3 regions of the Arthrobacter sp. StoSoilB22 genome follow, and region 3 is predicted to be linked to each of the others. Evidence: riboswitches for the same ligand, from Rfam matches in the RefSeq annotation. Region 3 holds a riboswitch; each other region holds the start of a gene.

Region 1 (3,267 bases), 650 kb from region 3:
GGACCAGCCGCGGGGGTTGACGTTGGTGCCGTCAAAGCTTGGGCCAATGTGGAGAGTGAACTCGAGGATGGCAGCCAGCGCGGTGGAAACCACGATGCCGATCAGGATGGCTCCGCGGACCTTCCGGACCACCAGCGCGATGGTGAGGATCAGGCCCACTGCGAATACCAGGGTGGGCCAGCCAAGGAGCTTGCCGTCCACGCCCAGACCGAGTGGAACGGTGGTTCCGGCGGCGTCGGGGATGCGCCGGACGAAACCGGCGTTAACCAGGCCGATGAGGGCGATGAAGAGGCCAATGCCCACAACGATTGCCGTTTTGAGGGCTTCGGGCACCGCCTTGAACACTGCAGTCCGGAATCCGGTCAGCACCAGGATGAGCATGGTGATGCCGGAAAGCACCACGAGTCCCATCATGTCCGGCCATGTCAGCCCGGGGTGCGATGCCACCGTGACTGCGACGAACGCGTTGACGCCCAAGCCTGTAGCCACGGCGAACGGGTGCTTGGCCCAGGCTCCCATGAGGATGGTCAGGATGCCGGCAACGAACGCCGTGGTGGCTGCCACGGCGGTGAAACCCAGCGACGCGCCACTCGAATCGGGTCCGGAGAGGATCAGTGGATTGAGCACCACGATGTAGCTCATGGCGAAGAAGGTCGCGAAGCCGCCACGGATTTCCCGCGAATATGTGGATCCACGTTCGGAGATCTTGAAGTAGCGGTCGACTGCAGAACCTTGTTTAAGCATGAAGGTCTCCGGGGATCGAGGGGGAGTTTGCTCTCAAATCCTATGTTGTCCGGTGCGGGCCCTCCCAACGATTCGCCTAGTCTGTAAGGAAGCCAACACTAGGAGAAACCGCCCCATGCGTACCATCCGCCCGCTTCTGGCCGCCGTCGTCGCTGCTCTTGCTTTTGCTTCCGCCCTGCTGTTTGCAGCGGCACCGGCGTCCGCGCACGACGTCGCCGAGTCCACAGCGCCAGCCAACGGTGCCCGCGTTGCGGAAGTCCCGGCGTCGGTCTCCATTACGTTCAACAACCGCCCGCTCGCGATCGGTTCGGGCGTAACGGTGACGGCCGGCGGCGAGAACTGGGCGGACGGTCCGGTCGAAATCATCGACAACCAGGCCGTTCAGAAGCTCCGCGAGGGCGCCCCTGCCGGCGAGTTCACAGTGGTATGGCGCGTGGTCAGCTCCGACTCGCACCCGATTGAGGGCACCTTCACGTTCACAGCCGCCGCAGGAGGCTCGATGTCGGCGAGTGGTACGGCGGGTGCCTCACCAGCGGCTTCGGCTTCCTCAGCTGCGGTACCAACAGTGGGCACCGCCGCACCAGGGACTGCCGGTAACAATGAGCCAGCCGCCGACGCCTCCCAACCTTTCCCTTGGAGCATTGTGGGGCTGGCTGTTGTGGCTGTGGGTCTCGTAATTTATCTCGCCGTTACCGCACGGAAGAAATTGGCGGCGTCCAACGACTCAGAGGGCGATACTCCCGCGGAATAGCGCGGTTTTCTACGTACCTGCGAATATCTCGAATCGGTTACCGCGACACGCCAGAAGCCCACTTCCCGTTACTTAAATGTGACTTCGGGAGAATCATCGCGTACCGTAGTTCCTGTGCCTGTTCCACGTAGCGGGCACTTCCGGCCTGATTGCCTAGCTCTGCCGCAGTCCGGAATCCGTTCGCAGACAAACCTACGGCAGAGACGGGGAACCCAATTTAGGTCGCTTTCGAGCGTGCCTTGGGGTGAAGTCACGATGCTTTCGCTGAACAGCGGGAGATAGTGGCCGGGTGACTCCCATCCGAATCCGACAGCTAACCTCGCAGGCATCGGGAGAGGCTCTTTCATGTCTTCACGCATTCTTCGCGGCCGTCGTAAGGCGGACAGCGTACGTCCTAATCCGTTCATCTCCATCTCGAAGGCAGTTGCCAGCAACGCTTCAGGCGCTGGTCGTCAGGCAGCTGTTATCGCAGCAGCCTCGGGCCTCGTTTTGACCGGTTCCATTGCTGCTCACGCAGCTGAGACCCCGGTTCAGCGCGATTCCAGCCCCGCAACGGTTGCTGAGACCGTTTCCGAGGCACCCACCAAGGTTGTTACCGCCCTGTCGACGGCTACCGTCAATTTCGAGCGTCCCGCAGTTGCTTCCGTAGCAGCTCCGGTCATCGAAAAGCCGGCCCCCGTTGTTGAGGCCCCCGTAGCCAAGAAGGCAGCTGTCACCACGGCTGCTGCTGCAGCTCCCGTTGCCGCTCAGGCCGCGGTTGCTGCTCCTGTTGCTGCCGCACCTGCACCGGTTGCCGCTGCTCCTGCAGCTGCCCCCGCCGCCGGCGGCGTCAACGCAGCCATGGTTGCTTCGGCTTACGCACAGATCGGTATCTTCCAGGACTGCACCGCCATGGTCGAAAAGGCCCTTGGTTCCGCAGGCATCCCGGTAGGCGACCTCGGTCCCATGCAGTTCATGAACTACGGCAAGGTCGTCAGCGATCCTCAGCCCGGTGACATGATCGTCCAGTCCGGCCACGTTGCTATCTACATCGGCAACGGCCAGGCCATCAGCGGTGGCATCAACGGCAACCAGACGGGCATCCACCCGATCAGCTGGTTGACCGCAACGGGTCCCCTGACCTACGTACGCGCTGGCGCATAAAGCCTCACGCTTCAGTTCAAAGGCCGGTGCCTTCGAAGACTTATGTCTCCGGAGGCACCGGCCTTTGGCGTTAAGTTCTGTTCGTAAAAGTTCAGTGCGGGACGTACGACGGCGGACTTGGCCGGCTTGCGGGGGTGGTAGCGCGTTTGCTTGCGGGACTTCCTAGGCGATGGCGACGCCGGGACCCGCCGGCAGGGCAACCTTGGAGGAGATGGCCTGACCCACTGCCTTGGCTTGCCGCAGCACTTCCTTGGGGGACGGAGTGATGAGGTCTCCGACGCCCACCAGGTGCATTCCTACGGCCCGCATGGCCGCGGCAAGATTCTGGCCGACTGCTATGCCAAGTTCGGCCAGCATGCGCCGTAGCTGGCTCTGGGCGCAGCGTGTCACTACTACGTGGTCTGCCAGGAGAACGCCTTGGGCTGTGTGGATTGCCCACTGGCGAGGATGGGATTCGTGGGGGCCGGATGCGTGGAGCCCGGTCCTCAGGCCTGTGGTTGTCATGCTGGCGGCCACACCGTATCCGATATGCCGTGAGGGATCTGAGCCCAGGAAATCCAAGCGGACAGCGCGAGTGGTGTTGCGAACGTCCAGGTGATGACTGGCAGCGTAGTTCCTCAGGTGGCGAA
Region 2 (3,267 bases), 250 kb from region 3:
CGGCGCAGTTTGCGGGTCAGCCCCGCCAACCCTTTGAGGTCGGTCAAAAGGGTACGTACGACGTCGACACTTGAGTCGGGATTGTCGCTCCAGTCCACCGGCACCTCATGAATGCGCAGAGCGGAGCGGTCAGCGATGATCAGCAGTTCGGTGTCGAAAAACCATGCTTCATCGCGGGTGTAGGGGAGCAGCTGGCGGGCGACGTCGGCACGAATGGCTTTGAACCCGCACTCAGCATCGGAGAAGCGCGCTCCCGTCAGGACGCGCAACAGAAAATTGTAGGCGCGTGCAATGACGTCACGGTGGTGGCTAAATGTCCCGTGCGAAGCCTTTGCCAGACGCGTGCCGACAGCGAGGTCTGAGTGGCCCGACATCAGCGGGGCCAGAAGAGGAGCCACGGCCGAAAGGTCGAAGGACAGGTCCAGGTCTATATAGGCAAGCAGCGGTGACGCGGAGGACAACCAGATCTTACGGAGGGAGTTTCCGCGGCCCCTTCGATCAAGACGGACCACCATAAGCTCGGGGAATTCCCTCGCCAGGCGTTCGGCGATCCGCAGGGTGCCGTCCGTGCTGGCGTTGTCCACCACAGTGATCCGGAAGGTGTGCGGAAGAGTGTCTGCAAGGTGCCCGTGCAGCCTGCGAAGGTTTTCTTCCAGGCGGACTTCCTCGTTGAACACGGGTATGGCGATGTCCAGGACGGGAGCCAGCGCGGGTGTGCTGGCGGGAGTGCCTTGCACCGTCCGATGCAGTGCTGGCCGGGGAGCTGTGAGCGTCATATATCCAGCATGCGACGGCCGATTATGTGGGCTTTAGGCGGAGGCTGTGACCGCGCTGTGAACCATGGGCAGCGCCTGTGAACCACGGGTGGCGCCTGTGAACCACGGGTGGCGCCTGTAAAACAGCAAAAGCCGCATCCGTTCCCGCCATCCGCTCCAGTGGGTACTGGGGCGGACGGCGGGAACGGGCGCGGCAATGAAGCGGTCTGGCTTAGTACCAGTTGTTGGCCAAGTGGAAGCCCAGAGCGGCGGACGGGGATCCGTAGCGCTCCTTGATGTAGTTCAGGCCCCACTTGATCTGGGTCTGGTAGTTGGTCTGCCAGTCAGCACCAGCGGAGGCCATCTTGCCGGCCGGGAGGGACTGGACAATGCCATACGCGCCGCTGGAAGCGTTGGTGGCAGTTGTCCTCCAGTTGGATTCCTTCTCCCACAGGGTGTTCAGTGCGGTCATCTCAGCTGCGCTCCAGCCGTAGTTGCCCAGGATGCTGGCGGCGTAGGCCTTGGCAGCGGCGGGGTCGTCCACGGCTTTCGGGGCGGCTGCGGCAGCTGCAGCTTCCGCAGCGGCGGCGGCAGCAGCGGCGTCGGCGGCTTGCTTGGCTGCAGCGTCAGCGGCAGCCTTCTCAGCTGCGGCTTGGGCGGCAGCGGCGTCGGCGGCTTGCTTGGCTGCAGCGTCAGCGGCAGCCTTCTCAGCAGCGGCCTGGTCAGCGGCAGCCTTGTCGGCAGCGGCCTTCTCAGCAGCTGCCTTGTCCGCGGCAGCCCGGTCAGCTGCGCCCTTGGCGGCGGCAGCATCCAAGGAAGCGGAGATATCAGCTGACTTGTTGGCGCTGACCTGGGCAGCAGCCTGGGTCCCGGCAACGCGGCTCGCCTCAGGGAGAGTCAACGCGGCGTTTGCGGCGGTTCCGAGCGATGCAACACCCAGTGCGGCTGCTACAACGCCGGCTACGACTGACATGCGGTGGCCGGACTTACCCTGGCGGGCAGCGTTCTTGAGGACGGACTGCGACTTGGTGAGCGGTGCGTTGTGTTCGTCGCGGTGACGCGCAGAAGGGCGCGTCTGATCGTTAAATTCAGACATGTTGTGTGACCTCTCAGCGCCTGCGGAGTTAGCTGTCGGGTTCGGATGAGGTCATCCGGCCGCGCGTCACGCTGCGGCTTCACCCCTAGGGCGGCACATTGCCAGGCCCGGAGACTGTGGGTCCCCCGTCTCTGCCTCAAAGAAGAACGGACTCCGGGAAGTGGCAGAGCTCGGCGCATCCCGGATGTGGGTCCTTGGGGAAACCCACCCTTTCGACGGTACAGGAGGTTTCTTCAGAAGTCACATTTAGGTAACAGAGATCACGATGCCGGTGAGTCGCCTTGCAGGCTTGCCTGACTCTCTCCGGTGCTTACCGTGGGAAGTCGCAGCGCGAACTCGGTGCGCCCGGGCCTGGACGTCACCTCCACGGTGCCACCATGGGCGGCAACAATCGAATCCACAATGGAAAGGCCCAGTCCGGAGGTGCCTTCAGAACCCGATCTCGCGGCATCAGCGCGGGCAAAACGGGAGAAGATCCGGCCTTGGAAATCGACCGGAATGCCCGGGCCGTTGTCCGTCACTGTGACCACTGCGCTGCCATCAGCGGAGAGCATGACGCCTGTTACCACGGTGGTGCCGGGATCGGTGTGTTTGCGCGCGTTGGACAGCAGGTTGGCGAGCACCTGGTGCAATTGCGTTACATCGCCGCGGACTGTGACAGGCTCATCGGGGAGCTGGAGGTGCCAGATGTGATCCGGCGCCATGACCTTCTCATCGCTGACGGTTTCGATCACCAACTGGGTCAGGTCAACGTCCTCGACTTTCACGGGCTGCCCCTCGTCCAAGCGCGCCAGCAGCAGCAGGTCCTCAACCAGCGTGGTCATGCGCTCCGATTGGCTTTGGACCCTTGCCAGCGACTTGCGGCCATCGTCGGTGAAGGTCTCGGTCATCCTCAGCAACTCCGTGTAGCCGCGGATCGCGGTGAGCGGTGTGCGGAGTTCGTGTGAGGCATCAGCGACGAACTGACGCACCTTGGTTTCGCTTTCCTGCCGTGCTTCCAATGCACTGGCGACGTTCTCCAGCATCTGGTTCAGAGCATGGCCAACGCTTCCAACTTCCGTTCCGGGATGAGCGGTCGACGGCGGTACGCGTACCGCAAGTGCCACCTCCCCGGCGTCGAGGGGGAGGCGCGAAACCTTGGTGGCAACCTCGGAGAGCTGCTCAAGCGGCCGCATGGTCCGCCGGATGATTACTGTTCCGGCGAGGCCGATCAGTACCAATCCGCCCAACGAAACCAACACCATGGTCCACACCAGCGAGGCCTCGGCGCTTTGCTTGTCCGCCAAGGGCAGCCCCGTCACGATCACATCACCGTAGGTGTCCACTGCCACCAGCCGGTAGTCACCATTGGACAGGGATCGATCCACCGGCACGTTGTCCTTGGGGAGCGACAACAGGACCTGCTCATCGGCTGCG
Region 3 (3,267 bases):
CCGTCATAGTCCGCCACGTGGAATGCGGTCCCACCGAATGCGACCGGAATTATCCAGAGTAATTCCAAATAAGCTAGGCTGGGGGTTGGCGTTCAGGGGGCGGCGGTGCACACCGTCCGCCCTTGCCAGGGACGCGGTACGGTGGAGATTACGCAAGGAACTGCGTTCGAGGAGAGCTGAGCTGGATGACGGATCTGATCGATACCACTGAGATGTATCTTCGGACCATTTTGGAGCTTGAAGAAGAAAACATTGTGGCCCTGCGGGCCCGCATCGCCGAGCGCCTGCGGCACTCCGGCCCCACTGTTTCCCAGACCATTGGACGCATGGAGCGCGATGGCCTGGTGATTGTGTCCAACGACCGCCACCTGGAACTGACGGAAGCGGGCCGGAAGCGCGCCACCGAAGTCATGCGCAAGCACCGCCTCGCGGAGCGCCTGCTGGCCGACGTCATTGGGCTTGATTGGGCCTACGTCCATGATGAAGCGTGCCGCTGGGAGCACGTCATGAGCGAGCGTGTGGAGCGTCGGCTCTACGAGCTCTTGGAACACCCCACGGAGTCTCCCTACGGCAACCCCATCCCCGGACTTGAAGCGCTTGGCGGCCTTGCCAGCCAGCCCTTCCCTCGGCTGGATGTCAACCTGCTCCAGGCAATGGACGGATATGCCGCCGCTACCCGCGTGGTGGTCAGCCGCCTCGCGGAGCCCATCCAGGTTGAGCCGGAGCTCCTGACCCAATTGGACGAAGGCGGAATCCGTCCCGGCGCAAGTGTCTCGCTGGAGCGCGTCGGCGAGTACATCTCCGTCCGTGTTCCGGGCATCGAAGGCGCTTTGGAGCTGCCGCCCGAGGTGGCTGCGCACGTCTTCGTATCCCTCAACTGAGTGTCGCCGGCAGCGCCGTGTCAAACCTCACTTCTGTCACTTTTTAGCGCGCGTGACCTGCGGTTTTCCGAAAAAGATGATAAAGGCCTTCCGCGCTGAGTGCGTTCCTGTTGATAACGAATTTATTACCGAAGGCCTTAATCCCCTATAGTTATTTACTAGCGCTGATACCAAAGCGTTACCTGATCCGGAGCCGAGCTCTGCCAGCGGACCAGGTGTGTCACCCACCACTGGCAGAGGCGGGGGAACCACAAGCGGCTGTCTAAAGAAGCAGCCTTGGGGTGAAGTCCGCAGCAGAAGTGCCCACGTATACAAGTCCCTCTTGGGATACCTGTGTGCCGTGAGCGCCTCGCGCGGACCGGGTCTTTGTACTCTCTGACCCGAATCCGACAGCTAACTTCGCAGGCTTTTGAGAGAGGAACAGAGTTTGACATCGCAGAACGTCAGGGGTCGCCGCCGCGCGTCCGGCCCCGCTGCTGAGCTGCGGCCAGCCACCGTCGTCACGGAGATCCGGCCCCGCGCCACCGAGCGTCAAGTGCGCCGCCGTAAGAGCCCCCTGCGCCAGGTTGCCGACTTCGCCGCTGCCAGCGGCGTCGGGCAGAAGGCCGGTGTTGCGCTTGCCGCCACCGGGCTTGCCCTGACTGTCGGCCTGCCGGCCACCAGCCCGGTCATGGCCACCTCGGAATCGGGCCAGACCGAGTCCGCCCTCGCCGTCGCAGCCCCCGCGGGCAGCCAGCCCGAGGTTTCCGCGGCAGCGTCGGCAAAGATCGACTTCAGCCGAGCCGCAGTCGCCACTGCCGCTGACCCCGATGGGAAGTTGAAGCAACTGCTCAGCGCCCAGTCGGCCGGAAGCATCCAGCGCGCGTCATCCGTTGGCACCATGGCCAGCCCCCTTGACACACTTACCACGGCATCGCCCTTCGGCTACCGTGTCAGCCCCCTCACGGGCGGCGCCGGCGACTTCCACCGGGGCCAGGACTTCGTTGCCCAGTGCGGCACCGCTGTCCACGCAGCAGCAACCGGCAAGGTCACTTTCGCCGGATGGCACGAATATGGCGGAGGCAACCGTGTGGTTATCGACCACGGCAACGGCCTCGAGACCACGTACAACCACCTGTCGTCCTTCACCGTCCAGGTGGGACAAACCGTCAACCGTGGCGATACCGTCGCGCTGAGCGGCACCACGGGCGCTTCAACCGGCTGCCACCTCCACTTCGAGGTTCAGGTCAACGGTGAAGTAGTAGACCCCATGGGCTGGCTCTAACCAATCTGATGGTCGCCTCTCGCATGTGCGGGACATCCCGTGACCTGAATGTGACATTTGCGTTCAACTGTTGTAGCGTACAGAGCGCATCGGCTTTTTAGGGGGCCGGTGCACTTGAGTGGATTGCCTAGCTCTGCCACCTCTCAAGGTCCGTTCGCATAAATCGTCTGGCAGGGGCGGGGGAACCACTTCTGGTCTTCGTGAGAAGGCCTTGGGGTTAAGTCGCAAAACTTCCTTGGAAGCGGCGCGGCCGGATGACTCCCATCCGAATCCGACAGCTCACCTCGCAGGCATTGGGAGAGGCTACCTACGTGTCATCACGCACTACCCCTGCGCGCCATCGCGCCCAAACGGTTCGCACGAACCCGTTGAACACGCTTTCCAAGGCTGTATCCACCAACGCCGGAACCATGAGCCGTCAGGCCATCGTTCTGGCTGCAGCCTCAGGCCTCGTCCTCACCGTCGGATTGCCCGCACAGGCAGCCGACGCCGATGTTTCCAAGACTGAAGCCTCCAGCACCCAGCAGCTGGTTGTAACGGCAGTGGTTACCGCAGAGCCAACAGCCACCGTTTCCTTCGAGAGCCCCACCGTGGCCACCAAGGAAGCCCCCAAAGTAGTCCAGCGCGCAGCGCAGGTTACCGAACGAGCAACGGCCACCACGGACGAAGCCCCTGAAGCCGTGACGGCGAAGTCCTCCGAGGCCAAGGACCCGGCTGCCAGCGCAGCTGCTTCCGGCCTTGCTGCTATCGCCTACACCGGCATCGGCTCCCCCTACGTTTGGGGCGGAACAACACCTAACGGCTGGGACTGCTCCGGCTTCACCCAGTGGGTCTACGCCCAGGCAGGCATCAGCATCCCGCGCGTTAACGCCTGGACGGCTATGACGCCCACCAGCACTCCTTCTCCCGGCGACCTCGTCATGCAGAACGGCGGAGCCCATGTGGGCATCTACGTCGGCAATGGCATGATGATCAGCGCTTTGAACCCCGGCCAGGGAACGCTGCTGCACTCCGTAGCGTCCACCGGCACCTCCTCGTTCTACACCCTCCGCTAGAAACAACCCGGTTCGGGGTGGGCCGGCATGCCCGCAATGCCGGTCCTACCCGCTACCCGTGTGCACC

The links. A riboswitch is a leader RNA that binds a small molecule or an ion and turns the genes downstream of it on or off. The one in region 3 is predicted to bind cyclic di-AMP.
Region 1: linked by a shared signal. The riboswitch ahead of LDN70_RS02050 (NlpC/P60 family protein) and the one ahead of LDN70_RS05235 (M23 family metallopeptidase) in region 3 are both predicted to bind cyclic di-AMP.
Region 2: linked by a shared signal. The riboswitch ahead of LDN70_RS03900 (aggregation-promoting factor C-terminal-like domain-containing protein) and the one ahead of LDN70_RS05235 (M23 family metallopeptidase) in region 3 are both predicted to bind cyclic di-AMP.

Annotation. Positions count from the first base shown of each region.
Region 1 is NZ_AP024652.1:413,696-416,962, forward strand. Features, by position in the region: gene LDN70_RS02040 (NCS2 family permease) at 1-744, opposite strand, end outside; gene LDN70_RS02045 (copper resistance CopC family protein) at 860-1,495, shown strand; cyclic di-AMP (ydaO/yuaA leader) riboswitch at 1,670-1,837, shown strand; gene LDN70_RS02050 (NlpC/P60 family protein) at 1,841-2,638, shown strand; gene LDN70_RS02055 (NAD(P)/FAD-dependent oxidoreductase) at 2,801-3,267, opposite strand, start outside.
Region 2 is NZ_AP024652.1:813,467-816,733, forward strand. Features, by position in the region: gene LDN70_RS03895 (glycosyltransferase) at 1-776, opposite strand, end outside; gene LDN70_RS03900 (aggregation-promoting factor C-terminal-like domain-containing protein) at 988-1,851, opposite strand; cyclic di-AMP (ydaO/yuaA leader) riboswitch at 1,857-2,013, opposite strand; gene LDN70_RS03905 (sensor histidine kinase) at 2,112-3,267, opposite strand, start outside.
Region 3 is NZ_AP024652.1:1,066,862-1,070,128, forward strand. Features, by position in the region: gene LDN70_RS05230 (iron-dependent transcriptional repressor DtxR) at 186-881, shown strand; cyclic di-AMP (ydaO/yuaA leader) riboswitch at 1,093-1,304, shown strand; gene LDN70_RS05235 (M23 family metallopeptidase) at 1,309-2,145, shown strand; cyclic di-AMP (ydaO/yuaA leader) riboswitch at 2,291-2,452, shown strand; gene LDN70_RS05240 (C40 family peptidase) at 2,457-3,200, shown strand.